DNA from 2 places in the Kitasatospora misakiensis genome. Region 1 is predicted to be linked to the other one. Evidence: riboswitches for the same ligand, from Rfam matches in the RefSeq annotation. Region 1 holds a riboswitch; the other holds the start of a gene.
The links. A riboswitch is a leader RNA that binds a small molecule or an ion and turns the genes downstream of it on or off. The one in region 1 is predicted to bind cobalamin.
Positions count from the first base shown of each region.

Region 2: it holds a riboswitch for cobalamin, as region 1 does, so the genes downstream of both, nicT (Nickel transporter NicT) here and metE (5-methyltetrahydropteroyltriglutamate--homocysteine S-methyltransferase) in region 1, are expected to answer to the same signal.

Region 1 covers NZ_JBHSOF010000012.1:88,526-95,638, forward strand. The annotation lists gene ACFP3U_RS12450 (NADP-dependent oxidoreductase) at 1-753, shown strand, start outside; gene ACFP3U_RS12455 (NUDIX hydrolase) at 962-1,495, shown strand; gene ACFP3U_RS12460 (HAD family hydrolase) at 1,573-2,235, shown strand; gene metE (5-methyltetrahydropteroyltriglutamate--homocysteine S-methyltransferase) at 2,327-4,642, opposite strand; cobalamin riboswitch at 4,806-5,043, opposite strand; gene ACFP3U_RS12470 (ECF transporter S component) at 5,120-5,908, opposite strand; partial or broken gene ACFP3U_RS12475 (ATP-binding cassette domain-containing protein) at 5,905-6,690, opposite strand; gene ACFP3U_RS12480 (hypothetical protein) at 6,701-7,113, shown strand, end outside.
Region 2 covers NZ_JBHSOF010000008.1:103,387-110,499, forward strand. The annotation lists gene ACFP3U_RS09380 (DNA/RNA helicase domain-containing protein) at 41-2,161, opposite strand; gene ACFP3U_RS09385 (DNA/RNA helicase domain-containing protein) at 2,328-4,187, shown strand; gene nicT (Nickel transporter NicT) at 4,259-5,407, opposite strand; cobalamin riboswitch at 5,440-5,633, opposite strand; partial or broken gene ACFP3U_RS09395 (ArsR/SmtB family transcription factor) at 5,717-6,055, shown strand; gene ACFP3U_RS09400 (Fpg/Nei family DNA glycosylase) at 6,241-7,071, opposite strand.

The DNA.
Region 1 (7,113 bases):
GTCCTCGGCTGGGACATCAGCGGCGTGGTCGAGTCGGCGCCGGGGACATGGCGGCTCAGGCCCGGCGACGAGGTGTTCGGGATGCCGCTGTTCCCGCAGGCCGCGAACGGGTACGCCGAGTTCGTGGCGGCACCGGCCTTGCACCTGGCCCGCAAGCCGGCCTCGCTCTCCCACGTCGAAGCGGCGGCCCTGCCGGTCGTCGGCCTGACGGCGTGGCAGGGCCTCGTCGACCTCGCCGGCGTGAGCGAGGGCGACCGCGTCCTGATCCACGGCGGCGGTGGCGGGGTCGGCCACGTCGCGATCCAGATCGCGAAAGCCCTCGGCGCGCACGTCATCACGACCGCCGGCCCGAGCAAGCGGGAGTTCGTCGAGGGCTTCGGCGCCGACGAGGTGATCGACTACACGGCGGTCGACTTCGCCAAGGCGGTCCGCGACATCGACATCGTGCTCGACACCATCGGCGGCGACACCGTCGAACGGTCGCTCCACGTACTCCGCCCCGGCGGCCACCTGGTGACAGCGGTCGCCGAGGAGGACACGGCCCTCATCGCCAAGTACGAGGCGGCCGGCATGCACTTCAGCGGCATCGCCGTCGACCCCGACCCGGTCGCCCTGCGCGCTCTCGTCCAACTCGTCGAACAGGGCAAACTCCGCGTCCACGTCCAGGAAACGTTCCCCTTCGACCGAGTAGCCGACGCCCACCGCCTGCTCGACGGCGGCCACCTCCGGGGCAAGCTCGTCCTCACCCTCTGACCACGAGCTGCACGACCTCGGCCTCCGACCGCCGGAGGAAGCGGTCGGCGTCATCGGTGACGACGACGCCGACCGTGGACAGGCCACTCCGATCCCGTCACCGGACACTCCTCAACACGCGTACGAGTGCGGCCCGGGCATGCCATCGGCGTGTAAGCGGGCGCTGACAGGATGGCGCCGATCATCCCGCCGAGATCATGAGGTGTTCGTGAGCAGTGAGTGGACCGTCCACGGCAGTCACACCGTCTACGCCAGCCCCTGGGTCGAACTCGACCTGGTGGACGTCGAGCCGCCCGGGCGCTCCCGGTACGAGCACCACCTGGTGAAGTTCGCGCCCGTGGCCGCGACCGTGGTCCTCGACGACCGGGGCCGGGTCCTGATGATGTGGCGCCACCGCTTCGCCACCGGCACGTGGAACTGGGAGATCCCCAGCGGCATCGTCGAGGCGGGCGAGTCCGTGGAGGCGGCGGCCGTCCGTGAGGTCGAGGAGGAGACCGGGTGGCGGGTAGCGGCAGTGGAGCCGCTGGCCTACAGCCAGCCGGTGGGAGGGATGTCGAACGCCGAGCACCACGTGTTCCTGGCTCGCGGCGCCGAGTTCGTCGCCCCGCCGGTGGACACCCACGAGGCGGACCGCATCGAGTGGATCCCACTCGATGCGGTCCAGGGCATGATCGACCGGCGGGAGATCGTGGCCGGCGTCGCCGTCACCGGCCTCCTCCAACTGCTCGCCCGGCGTCCCTGAACCGGCGGGGCGAGCGTTGGTGGTCGATCCCACGGGACGGCTCTGACAACTCCTCCGTACCCCACTACGCTGCGGGTATGACGATCAGGGCTGTGGTGTTCGACGTCGGGGAGTGCCTGGTCGACGAGACCCGGGAGTACGGCAGCTGGGCCGACTGGCTCGGTGTGCCGAGGCACACGTTCGTTGCGCAGCTCGGCGCGGTCATCGCCCAGGGGCGGGACTACCGGGAAGCGTTCCAGGTGTTCCGGCCCGGCTTCGACCTGTACGCGGAGCGCGAGCGCCGAGCGGAGGCCGGCCGGCCGGAGACCTTCGGCGAGGGCGACCTGTACGCCGACGTCCGCCCCGCCTTCGTCGAACTCCGCGCGGCCGGGCTGCACTTGACGATCGCCGGCAACCAGACGGTTCGAGCGGGCGGAATCCTCCGCGAACTCTTCACCGGCGATGTCGACCTGATCGGCACCTCCGACGACTGGGGCGCTTCGAAGCCGGACCCCGGCTTCTTCCGGAAGGTCGCCGAGGTCGTCCCGGCCGCACCGGGCGAGATCCTCTACGTCGGCGACCGACTCGACAACGACGTGCGGCCCGCCCGGGCCGCCGGGATGCGGACGGCGCTGATCCGGCGCGGGCCGTGGGGCTGGATCCAGCAGCACGACCCGGCGACCGCGCAGGCCACCTTCCGAATCGACTCGCTGCTGGAACTGCCGGAGCTGATCGCGAAGGCTAACGCTGAAGTGAGCTGAGCGTCGCACTCCACGAGTAGAGCCGGTCGTCGACCCGCCGGACGGCATCCGTGCCGTCCGGCGGGCGAGGAGCCCCAGGGTGAGGCCGGCGTCAGTGGGCGAGGTCTTCCCGCAGGCGGTGGGCGGCGGTGATCAGGCTGGTCAGGGAGGCGCGGGTTTCGGGCCAGGCGCGGGTCTTCAGGCCGCAGTCGGGGTTGACCCAGAGGCGGTCGGCCGGGATCGCGGTGAGGGCGGTCCGCAGCAGGCGTTCGGCCTCTTCGGTGGTCGGCACACGTGGGGAGTGGATGTCCCAGACGCCCGGGCCGACCTCGCGCGGGTAGCCGGCGGCGGCCAGTTCGCGCGCGACCTCCATGTGGGAGCGGGTGGCCTCCAGGGAGATGACGTCCGCGTCGAGTTCGTCGATCGCCGTCATGATCGCGCCGAACTCGGCGTAGCACATGTGGGTGTGCACCTGGGTGTCGGCGCGGACGCCGGAGGTGGCGAGGCGGAAGGACTCCGTCGCCCAGTCCAGGTACGCGGGCCGGTCGGCGGCCCGCAGCGGCAGGGTCTCGCGCAGGGCGGGTTCGTCGACCTGGACGACGGCGGCGCCGGCGGCCTCCAGGTCGGTGACCTCGTCGCGCAGGGCGAGGGCGACCTGGCGGGCGGTGTCGGCGAGCGGCTGGTCGTCGCGGACGAAGGACCAGGCGAGCATGGTGACCGGGCCGGTGAGCATGCCCTTGACCGGACGGTCCGTCAGGCCCTGGGCGTAGCGGAACCAGTCGACCGTCATCGGGTGCGGGCGGGAGATGTCCCCGGCCAGCACCGGCGGGCGCACGTACCGGGTGCCGTAGGACTGCACCCAGCCGTGCCGGGTGGCGAGGTAGCCGGTGAGCTGTTCGGCGAAGTACTGGACCATGTCGTTGCGTTCGGGCTCGCCGTGCACGAGGACGTCCAGGCCGGCCTTCTCCTGGTAGGCGACGACCTCGCGGACCTCGGCCTCCATGCGAGCACGGTAGGCGTCGGCGTCGATCCGACCAGCCGTCAGATCAGCTCGCGCGACGCGCAGTTCGGTGGTCTGCGGGAAGGAGCCGATGGTGGTCGTCGGCAGCAGGGGCAGGCCGAGGCGGGCGCGCTGGGCCTCGGCGCGCTGCGGGTAGGCCTGTGGACGGCGGGCGTCCTCGGTGGTGACGGCGGCGGTGCGGGCGCGGACGGCCGGGTCGCGGGTGATCGGCGAGCCGGCGCGGGAGGCCAGGTCGGCGCGGTTGGCGGCGAGTTCGGCGGTGATCGCCCCGGTGCCCTCGCGCAGGCCGCGGGCGAGCAGGGCGGCCTCGGCGGCCTTCTGTCGGGCGAAGGCGAGCCAGCGGGCGATCTGCGGGTCGATGTCGCGCTCCAGGCCGGCGTCGATCGGCACGTGCAGCAGGGAGCAGGACGGCGCCACGTCCACCTGGTCGGCGAGGCCGAGCAGGGTGGCCAGGGTGGCCAGCGACCTCCCCAGGTCGTTGATCCACACGTTGCGGCCGTCGACCACGCCCGCGACCAGCCGCTTGCCCGGCAGGCCGCCGACGGCGGCGAGGTCGTCCAGATTGGCGGCGGCCGGTCCGGTGAAGTCCAGGGCCAGGCCCTCGACGGGGGCCTTGGCGAGCACCGGCAGGGCCTCGCCGAGGCGGTCGAAGTAGCTCGCGACCAGCAGCTTCGGCCGGTCGGTCAGGGCGCCCAGCTCCCGGTAGGCGCGGGCGGCGGCGTTGAGTTCGGCCGGGGTCCGGTCCTGGACGAGGGCGGGCTCGTCCAGTTGGACCCAGTCGGCGCCGGCGGCCCGCAGCTCGGCGAGGAGTTCGGCGTAGACGGGCAGCAGCCGGTCCAGCAGGGTGATCGGCGGGAAGTCCTCCGCCACCCCGGGGGCGGGCTTGGCCAGCAGCAGGTAGGTGACCGGGCCGACCAGGACCGGCCGGGCGGTGTGGCCGAGCGCGAGGGCCTCGGTGAACTCGCCGACCGCCTTGGCCGGGCAGGCGGAGAAGACCGAGTCCGGCCCCAACTCCGGTACCAGGTAGTGGTAGTTGGTGTCGAACCACTTGGTCATCTCCAGCGGCGCGACCTCCTGGGTGCCGCGCGCCATGGCGAAGTAGCCGTCGAGCGGGTCGGCGTCGACGGCGGCCCGGTGGCGGGCCGGGATCGCGCCGACGGCGACAGTGGTGTCGAGCATGTGGTCGTACAACGAGAAGTCGCCGGTGGGGACTTCGCGGACGCCGGCCTCGGTGAGCTGCCGCCAGTTCTCCCGGCGCAGCTCGGCGGCGGTGGTGTGGAGGGCGTCGGCGGTGACGGCGCCCTTCCAGTAGCCCTCGATCGCCTTCTTGAGTTCCCGGTTCCGGCCCTGGCGGGGGTAGCCGTGCACGGTGGCCCGGGTCGCCGCGGCTGCGGACTTCGCTGTCAAGGGACTCTCCTTCGCGAGTCTTGCTCCTCAAGTGCCCGGGGACGGCACGAGTGCGCGAAGGGACGACGGACCGGACGGCGGCCGCCGTGAACGGGCGTGCCTGAACCGCCTGGTGTGGTCGCCGACCCGCCCTCGAGGTCTCCGGACAGCCGCCCGCGGATCGTCCACGGGCGGGCAGCGGGCAGGTCTTCGGACTCGCGAGCACGCCCGCCCTCGTCGAGGGCGGACACCTACTGGCCGTCGCTTCCCAGACCCGGCTCGGGCCCAGTGCGTATGACGGCGGTCGTTCTCGCTCACCGCTGCGGGGCAGTCCCGGACTGGCCAGTTGAAAGGCGTCACCGGGTTCCCTCTTACGACGCCCTGTCTGGCGGACAGGGCGAACCAGCTACGAGGTCAGCCTAGAGGCAAAGCACCGGCCGGGTCAGCACATTCCACGGCGGTGTCCACGAGTTGGGACCGGTGCGGCGGGGTCGGGGCTCAGCCCGGCCGCTCGAAACGGACGGTCGGCTCGAAGTTGGCCCGGCGGGCGGCGCATCGGAAGACGGTGAGGACGGCCGGGCCTACGACGAGCACGGCCATGAAGGTGGTGACGGCGCGGCCGGTGTCCCAGCCGAGGGAGGTGGCCAGGTCGAAGAGCAGGTAGCGGTGCCACTGTTCGGTGAACGGCAGCCCGGGGAGGTAGGCGATGGAGCTGTTCGGGTCGGTGGAGAACGGCCAGAAGGAGAGGTTCAGCAGGAACCCGAAGAGATAGCCGGAGAAGGCCCCGTAACCGGCCAGCACCGGCACCTCCCAGCGGCGCGGGAGCTTCGGGAGCAGCCCGGCGAGCAGGCCCACGAACGCGCAGCCGAACATCTGGTAGGGCATCCAGGGACCCACCCCGCCGGTCAGCAGAGCGGAGGCGAACAAGGACGTACAGCCGAGGGTGAAGCCGAAGCCGGGGCCGAAGACCCGGCCGGCGAGGACCAGGACGAAGAAGACCGTCTCCACCCCCGCCGTCCCCGCGCCGAGGGGGCGCAGCCCCGCGTTGACGGCCGAGAGGACGCCGAGCATGGCCAGCGCCTTGGCGTCGATACCGCCGGCGGCGATCTCCGCGATCACGACGGCCAGCACCAGGACCAGCAGGGCGCCGAAGATCAGCGGTGGGGCGAAGGAGGAGCCGAACTTGCCGGGCGCGACGACGAACGGCCAGGTGAAGGCGACCAGGCCGATGAACGCGGCGAGGGCCACCACCACGCGGGCCCGGCCGGGGATCCGGACGGCGGTCACCGGGCGGCCTCGGTCGGGGCGAGGGCTTCGGCGACCTGCCGGGTGGTCAGGTACGGCAGCGGGGCGAGGATCTTGGCGGTCTGGGGGGCGAAGGTGGGCGAGGCGACGATGACCTCTGCGGTGGGGCCGTCCGCGACGATCTCGCCCTCGGCCATCACCACCACCCGGTCGGCGGCCCCGGCGACGAACTCGACGTCATGGGTAGAGATCACGACCGCGCGGCCCTCGGCGGCGAGGGCGTCCACGATGCCGGTGAGCGCCTCCTTCGCGTGGTAGTCGAGCCCGCGGGTGGGCTCGTCCAGCAGCACCACCCGGGGGGCGGCGGCCAGTTGGATCGCCAGGACCAGGGCCAGCTTCTGGCCCTCGGAGAGGTCGCGGGGGTGCGCCTCGTCCGGGATTCCGGGGGCCAGCCGGTCGAGGAGCCGCCGCGCGGTCGGCCCCGCCGCGCGGCCGGACTCCAGATCGCTCTGGGCGAGTTCCTGGGCCACCGACTCCAGGTACAGCAGGTCGGCCGGCGTCTGCGGGACGAGCCCCACCAACCTCCGCGCCTCCGCCGCCGGAACCCGCTTGGGATCCTTCGGCGGCCCGCCGTCGGCCCGGGCGACCCGCACGCTGCCGCCCTGCCGAGGCCCGGAACCCTGCAGCGCCCACAGGAGCGAGGACTTGCCGGAGCCGTTGCGGCCCATCAGCGCGGTGACCTGGCCGGCCCCGAGTTCCAGACCGACCTCGCGGACGGCGACCAGCTGGCCGTAGCGCACCACGATCCGCTCGGCGGACAGCACGGTGTCGCCGGTGGCGGCCGCACGGCGCGGCGCCGGCGCGGGGCGCGTAGCAGAACACCGCGAGCACCATGCCCTGCGCCACCGCCGCGAACGACGGGATCGCGAAGGGGTTGAACCACTGGAGCGAGAACGGCTGGTCACCGGCGAACAGCCCGTACCCGCAGAAGCCGAGCAGCACGGCGTACTCGAAGACCAGCAGCGCCTTCTGGAGCCGCGCGGCCAGTTCGAGCCCGCGCACCGCGATCAGCGCGGCGCCGACCAGGACGACCAGGCCGATCAGGGTGCACTGGACGGTCGAGTCGGCGTCCAGCCGCAGGCCCGCGACGCCGCGTACGTGCGCCTCGTCGAGGAGTTGGACGATCGAGGAGCCGGTGACCGTGGCCTTCGCCGTCGATGCCGAGGGATCACCGCCTTGGTGGTGGG
Region 2 (7,113 bases), on a different contig from region 1:
CCCCACCCCCGCGAATCAACTCTTGCAAGGTCTGCGGGAATCAGTGGTCGAGCTCGTCGAACAGACTGTTCTGGCCCTCGGCCGGAACTCCGCGCGGAACCGGTGGTCGGCGGGCTTTCCCGCGTCCGCGCGTCGGCCGGACCCGCCGGGACTCCGCCGGGTCCGGCTCTCCGCGCCCCGACGGACGAAGGCCGTGCAGGTCCACCGGTGGCACCACGGTGCGAAGGAACTCCATGGTCTCCGGATCGGTCGAGTGGAGCACCGTCGCCTTGCTCGCCCGGGTGAGCAGGACGTGGTAGGCGTGGCGCACACGCTGGGCGAAGCCGATGCCGCTCTCGTCGGCGATCCGCGGGTCCGCGGATCCCGGCCTCAGAACGTCGTAGCCCTGGCCGTCCACGCGTTTACGGAAGGATCCTTTCTGCATCACCCACCGGTCCCCGCGCCGGACGAGATCCTCTCCCATGATGACCGCGCACCAGTCCCACTCCAGGCCCTGGGCGGAGTACACACAGCCGATCTGGTGCTTGCCACCCGTCCGGGTGGCCCAGAGTTCCGCCGGGGGAGCGTTGTTCTCGTACTCCTTCACCCGGCGCTCCGGATCTGGTTTGGCGTTCCAGGCCTTGTGCCAGCCTCCGATCCGGACATCGGTGACCAGGCTGCCGTCCTCCCGCGGGTCGCTCCACTTCCAGCAGAAGCCGGCGACCATCCGGCCGCTCGCCCCGGCCTCGATCTCCCGGAGGAGGTTCTTCTCCAGGTCCGTGGGGGTCTCGGCGAGCTCTACGTGCATCAGCCCGTCGGGAACCCATGGCCGGGGTTGTCCCCCCTCCAGGCCGAGCAGGTCCCAGACCCACTGGCGGTACAGCGTGCTGCCGCCGCAGCGGTAGTAGTCCTGGAGGTCGTAGGTCCGGACGGCAGCACCCATCCGCTTCGCGGCGTCGACGATCAGCTGCCGGGTGCCGACCTCGTCGTTCCTCAGGCTCTGCGCCTCGTCCAGGAGGAACACCGTGATCCGTGCGGCCTCGATGAGTTCCTCGACCTGCGGCCTGGTCCCGGCCCGACGGCGAGCGGCGCCGGGGAACCCGGTGAACGTCGACCGTTCCCGCAGGCGGTGGGCCTCGTCGCAGATCAGGACGTCCAGCCGGGGGGCGGGCGGCTCCACGAAATCGCGGAAGAACTTGAACTCCTTCCGGAAGCGGGTCTCGGCCATCCCCAGGTGCTCCCGCAGATTCGCGTCGAACGCCCTGGCACCGGTCGCGTAGAGCACCCGGTAGAGCTCGTTCGAGAGGCGGTTGTGGAGTTCCAGCCCGATGGCGCTCTTTCCCGTCCCGGCCCCTCCCGTGACGACGAACACCGCCTTCCCCGTCTCGCCGTCCCGGTACATCCGCTCGAGGTCGCGACGGACCTGGTCGGCGACCGTGCGCTGCACCCCGCGCAGCGTGAACACCGTGTCCTCCCCCCGCGAACGCACCATGGCCTCCAGGAGCGGCGTATTGCGGATGCCGATGCGCCGGAGAAGCCGTTCCGCCACCGCCGAGTTGTCGCCGGGGGCGAAGGACTGGAGGAGCAGTCGCCCGAGTTCATGGCGGGTGTCGGCGGTGAAGTAGAGACCGGTGCCACCCGTGGCGTGCTCGGCGTCGAGCAGGTCGCGGACCGCGACGTCGTGGGCGTTGTGCAGGTAGGAGAAGCCGCCCACCTGAAGCGTCAGGTCATCCAGGAGACCGAACGGGGCCAGGACGGTCTCGTACGAGGAACGGACCTGCTGGGCGGGGTGCTTCTTCGCGCCGAGGCCAGGAACATCGACCTTGGCGGGGTCGGCCGGGCTCCTGACCGCCGCACTCCACTGCTTGAGCTCGACGACCAGCACCGAGTCACGGTCCGAGTCGGGATAGCGGCCGACCAGCAGCACGTCGATCGGCGGGTGCGCGGGACCGTCCTCACCATCCGACGGGGGCTGGTACTCCACGAACATCCGCACCTCGCCGAGACCGAAGCCGACCAGGTCCTCGGCGAGGGCCACCAAGCTGGCCTCCCAGGCCCGCTGTTCGTTTCGACTGGCCGGCGCCCGGTTGAACAGGAGGTACCGCTGCGAGAGGTGACTGACGAGCAGCCCCCGCTCGTGCAGGCGCAGCAGGTCACGGGCGGGGAGTTGGAGCAGAAGCACGAAAGGGCCGCCAGGGGACACGAGGGACGCTCGGACATGGGACGGCGTCATGGTACGCGGCCGAACCAGCGAGCGGAACAGCGGATACCGGGTCTCCTGAGGCCACGGGGGATGTCGGTGGCCCGCGCTAGGGTGGCCCCGATTCGTGCTGCCTTGGGGGGAAGCCTTGCTGTTCCGTGCCACCGCTGACGCCGTCACCGTCGAACACCGTGCCGGAGCGCTCGCCACGCGCCTGGCCGAACAGTTCCTCCGTGCCTACGGTCACCGGCCGACGGCGTCCGAGGTCCGTTCCTGGGAGCGCAGTCTGCCGGTGCTCGCGGCGACGCTCGGGGAAGCGGGTCTGGGCGCCGTCGAGATGCTGATCGAGTACGCCCTCCCGCTGAGCAGCAAGCGGGCGGATGTCGTCCTCGCCGGCACCCGCCCGGCGACCGGCGAACCGTCCTATGTGGTCGTGGAGCTGAAGCAGTGGTCCGGCGCCGAGCCCGAGGACGACGCGCCCGCGCTCTGCCGCGTCGACGCCTACCCGCGGCCGGTGCTCAACCCGGTCGAGCAGGTCCGCGACTACGTGCGCTACCTCTGCGATTTCAACGGCGCCCTCGACGGACGCGAGCACCTGGTCTCGGGAGTGGCGTTCCTCCACAACGCGACCGAGTTCGGCGTGTCCGGCCTCTACGAGGTGGAGCAGGACCGGCAGGGGCGGCTGTTCACCGGGGAGCGCCGGGAGCGGCTGGTCGACCACCTTCGCACCCTGCTCGCCCCGGGGCCGGGCTCCGCCGCCGGCGACGCCCTGTGCGCGGGCCGGATCCAGCCGTCCCGGCAGCTGATGGCCGTCGCCGCCGCCGAGGTGCGCGAGCGGGAGCACTTCATCCTCCTGAAGGAGCAGCGCGAGGCGTTCGAGCTGGTGATGCGCGCGGTCCGCAAGGCCCGGCGGTCGGACCACAAGGAGGTCGTGGTGGTCACCGGCGGGCCGGGCAGCGGGAAGAGCGTGATCGCCCTCTCGCTGTTGGGCGAGCTCTACCGGGACGGCCACCGCGCGCTGCACGCGACGGGCTCCCAGTCCTTCACGAAGACGATGCGCAAGGTCGCGGGCGCGCGCAAGCCCGAGGTCCAGCAGTTGTTCAAGTACTTCAACAGCTTCATGACGGCCGATCGGAACGGTCTCGACGTGCTCGTCTGCGACGAGGCCCACCGGATCCGCATCACCTCGGCGAACCGCTGGACCAAGGCCGCGAACCGCACGGGCAAGCCCCAGATCGAGGAGCTCATCGACGCCGCTCGGGTGCCGGTGTTCCTGCTGGACGAGCACCAGGTGGTGCGCCCGGGTGAGATGGGCACGGTCGAGGAGATCCGGAAGGCCGCGGCGGACAAGGGTCTGTCTTGCCAGGTCGTCCCGCTCGACGGCCAGTTCCGCTGCGGCGGCAGCGAGGCCTACCTGCGCTGGGTGGTGCGGCTGCTGGGCCTGCAGGACGAGCAGCCGACCGTCTGGGAGCCGGACGGCCGTATGGAACTCCAGGTCGTCGACTCACCGCTCGAGCTGGAGCGGCTGCTGCAGACCCGGAACGCCGAAGGGTTCGGTGCCCGGATGTCCGCCGGGTACTGCTGGAAGTGGACCACCCGGCCGAAGCCGGGCGAGCCCCTCCCCCAGGACGTGGTCATCGGCGACTGGTCCCGCCCGTGGAACGTCCACGGCGACTCGGCGGTGGACGGAGCCCCGCCGTCCGCGCTCTGGGCCACCGACCCGGGCGGCTTCGGGCAGGTCGGCTGCGTGTACACGGCCCAGGGCTTCGAGTACGACTGGAGCGGGGTGATCCTCGGCCCGGACCTCGTGTGGCGGCAGGACGGCTGGGTGACCGACCGGACGGCGTCCAAGGACCCGGTGTTCACCCGGTCCACCCCCGACGCCGAGGTCGACCGGCTGATCCGGAACACCTACAAGGTGCTGCTGACCCGCGGGATGATCGGCACCGTGATCACCTCAACCGACGCGGAGACCCGCGCGAAGCTCCGCGAGTTCGCGGGCGGCTGAAGCCACCGGGCCCGTACGGGAACTCGGACCGACCGAGTACCCGTACGGGCCCGCCTGTGAGCCGGGTGGGGCTACTCGGCGCCGCCGGCGGGGGCCGGGGTAGCGGCCGGTGCGGAGGCGGGGGCGGCCCACTTCTTCTCGACGCCTGCCAGGCGCCAGTAGGCGATGGCGGCGGCCCAGACGACGACGAAGAGGCCGACGATCGCGTAGCCGACGTTGTCGAGGGAGATGTCCGCGATCCAGCCGGACACCGGGTCGGTGAGGTCGAGCTTCTCGTGCAGGACGCTGACCAGCTCGATGGTGCCGATGATGAAGGCCACCGCGATGGACAGCCCGGTGATGGTGAGGTTGTAGTACACCTTGCGGACCGGGTTGGAGAAGGCCCACTGGTAGGCGAAGTTCATGAAGGTGCCGTCCAGGGTGTCGAACAGGCTCATGCCGGCCGCGAAGAGCAGCGGCAGGCAGATGATCGCGTACCAGGGCAGGCCGGCGGCCGCGCCGGAGCCGGCCATCACCATCAGGGTGACCTCGGTCGCCGTGTCGAAGCCCAGGCCCAGCACCATGCCGACCGGGAACATCTGCCCGGGGCGGGTGATCGAGCGGGTCACCCGGTTCAGGAGCCGGGCCAGCAGGCCGCGGGAGTTGAGGTGCTCCTCCAGCTCGGCCTCGTCGAAGTGGCCGGCCCGCATCGAACGGAACACCTTGAGGATGCCGAAGAGCGCGATCAGGTTGAGGGCGCCGATCAGGTAGAGGAAGGCCCCGGAGGCCGAGGTGCCGACCACGCCCAGCCACTGGTGGGTGGCGGACTCGTCGTCCATCAGGGTGTTGGCCAGCTGTGCGCCGCCCGCCACCAGGGCGGCCATCAGCACCACCATCGAGGAGTGCCCGAGGGCGAACCAGAAGCCCACCGAGACCGGGCGCTTGCCGTCCGCCATCAGTTTGCGGGTGGTGTTGTCGATCACCGCGATGTGGTCGGCGTCGAAGGCGTGCCGCATGCCGAGGGTGTACGCGGTGATGCCGAGGCCCACCCCGAAGACCTGGGTACCGACCTCGTACTTCTCGGGGGCGACCAGGAAGATCAGCGTGCCGAACGCCACCACGTGCATGGCGAGGATCACGCCCATCAGGCCGGCGGTTCGGACGGTGTCCTCGCGCCGCCAGCGGAAGGTGGGCAGGGGGGTGGGCGCCGCCGGGGCGGCGACGGTTTCGGGCAGGGTCATCCTGGGATCACGCTCCAGCACCTCGTGGAAAGACTTCGTGAGATGCCGTGGCCGGTCTCCTGGCTGACGGGGCTCCCGGACCCGCCTTCCCAGGTGCGCTAGGCGCCCAGTGGCGATATGGGTACGGACAACTGTCCCCCGATCACAGTGGCGAGGGCCGCTCCGGACTGGGATCCCTGAGGATCCTTCACCGGTCTTCCCGAGCACCACGGCGGGGAACACCGTAGGGCGCGGCGGACGACCCTTGCAAGGCTGCGCACCTGCGCAGGTGTCCAGGATCACACCTCCCGGCCTGCGAGAATGGGCCGTATGCATCTCGTACCGGCCGACCGCGCGGGCCACCGCACCATCGACGGCCACCGGGTCTGCGAAGCCATCGCCGCGATCGGCGACAGCGCGCACATCCGGTCCTGGGCCGACCGCTTCTCGCTGCTCGCCGACCCCGGACGGCTCGCGCTGCTGCTCGCCCTGCACCGCACCGGACCGCTCGCCGTCACCGACCTCGCGGTCGCCACCGGCATGCGCGACCCCGCCGTCTCACAGGCCCTGCGGCTGCTCCGGACGGCCGGTGTGGTGACGGGGGAGAAGGAAGGACGTGTGGTGCGCTACCGGCTTGTGGACGCGGCTCTGCGCCCCCTCCTCGACGAGTGCGCCGTCGAATCCGCCGTCACCGAGCACAGCGACCACAACGAGCACAGCGACCACGCCGAGCCGGACGGCCACGCCGCGCACACCGACCACCCGGAGCACGCCGGGCGCCCGGGGCACCCGGAGCACGCCGCGGCGGCCGGCTGACCCGCCGGACGCCGCGGGGCCGCGGGGCCGGACCGGCGTCAGCCCCGGGCACCGGCCGGCTGGCAGGACGGGCACCAGAACAGGTTGCGGGAGGCGTGCTCCTCGGTCCTGACCTCGGTGCCGCAGACCAGGCACGACAGCCCGGCCCGCCGGTAGACGTACACCTCGCCGCCGTGGTCGTCGACGCGCGGCGGGCGGCCCATCGCCTCGGGGGTGTGCTCGGGGCGTACGGTGTCGATCCGGCCCGCGCCGACGCCCTCGCGCATCAGCGCGACCAGGTCGGCCCAGATCGCGTCCCACTCGGCCCGGCGCAGCTCACGCCCGGCCCGGTGCGGATCGATGCCGTGCCGGAACAGCACCTCGGCGCGGTAGACGTTCCCGACCCCGGCCAGCACCTTCTGGTCCATCAGCAGGGCGGCGATCGTCGTCCGGCTGCCGGTGATCCGCCGCCAGGCGGCGTCCGGGTCGGCGTCGGCGCGCAGCGGGTCCGGCCCCAGCCGGGCGGCCACCGCGGCCTTCTCGGCGCCGGTGATCAGCGCACAGGTGTTGGGGCCGCGCAGATCGGCGACGTGCTCGTCGTTCTCCAGCCGCAGCCGGACCAGGCCGACCGGCTCGGGCACCGGGCCGCCGCCGAGCTCGGCGAAGGTGAAGCCGCCGTACAGCCCGAGGTGGACGTGCACCCAGGCGTCCTCGCCGAAGCCGAGGAACAGGTGCTTGCCGGTGGCCTCCGCCGCCACCAGCTCCCGCCCGTCGATCAGCTTGGCGCCGTCCGCGAACCGCCCCTGCGGGCTGCTGGCGCGGACCGACCGGCCGCCGAAGGCGCGGTGGTTCTCGGCGGCGAGGCGGTGGATGATGTGGCCTTCCGGCACGGGCGCGGCTCCCCCCGGTGGTTCGTTCAGGACGCGTCCATC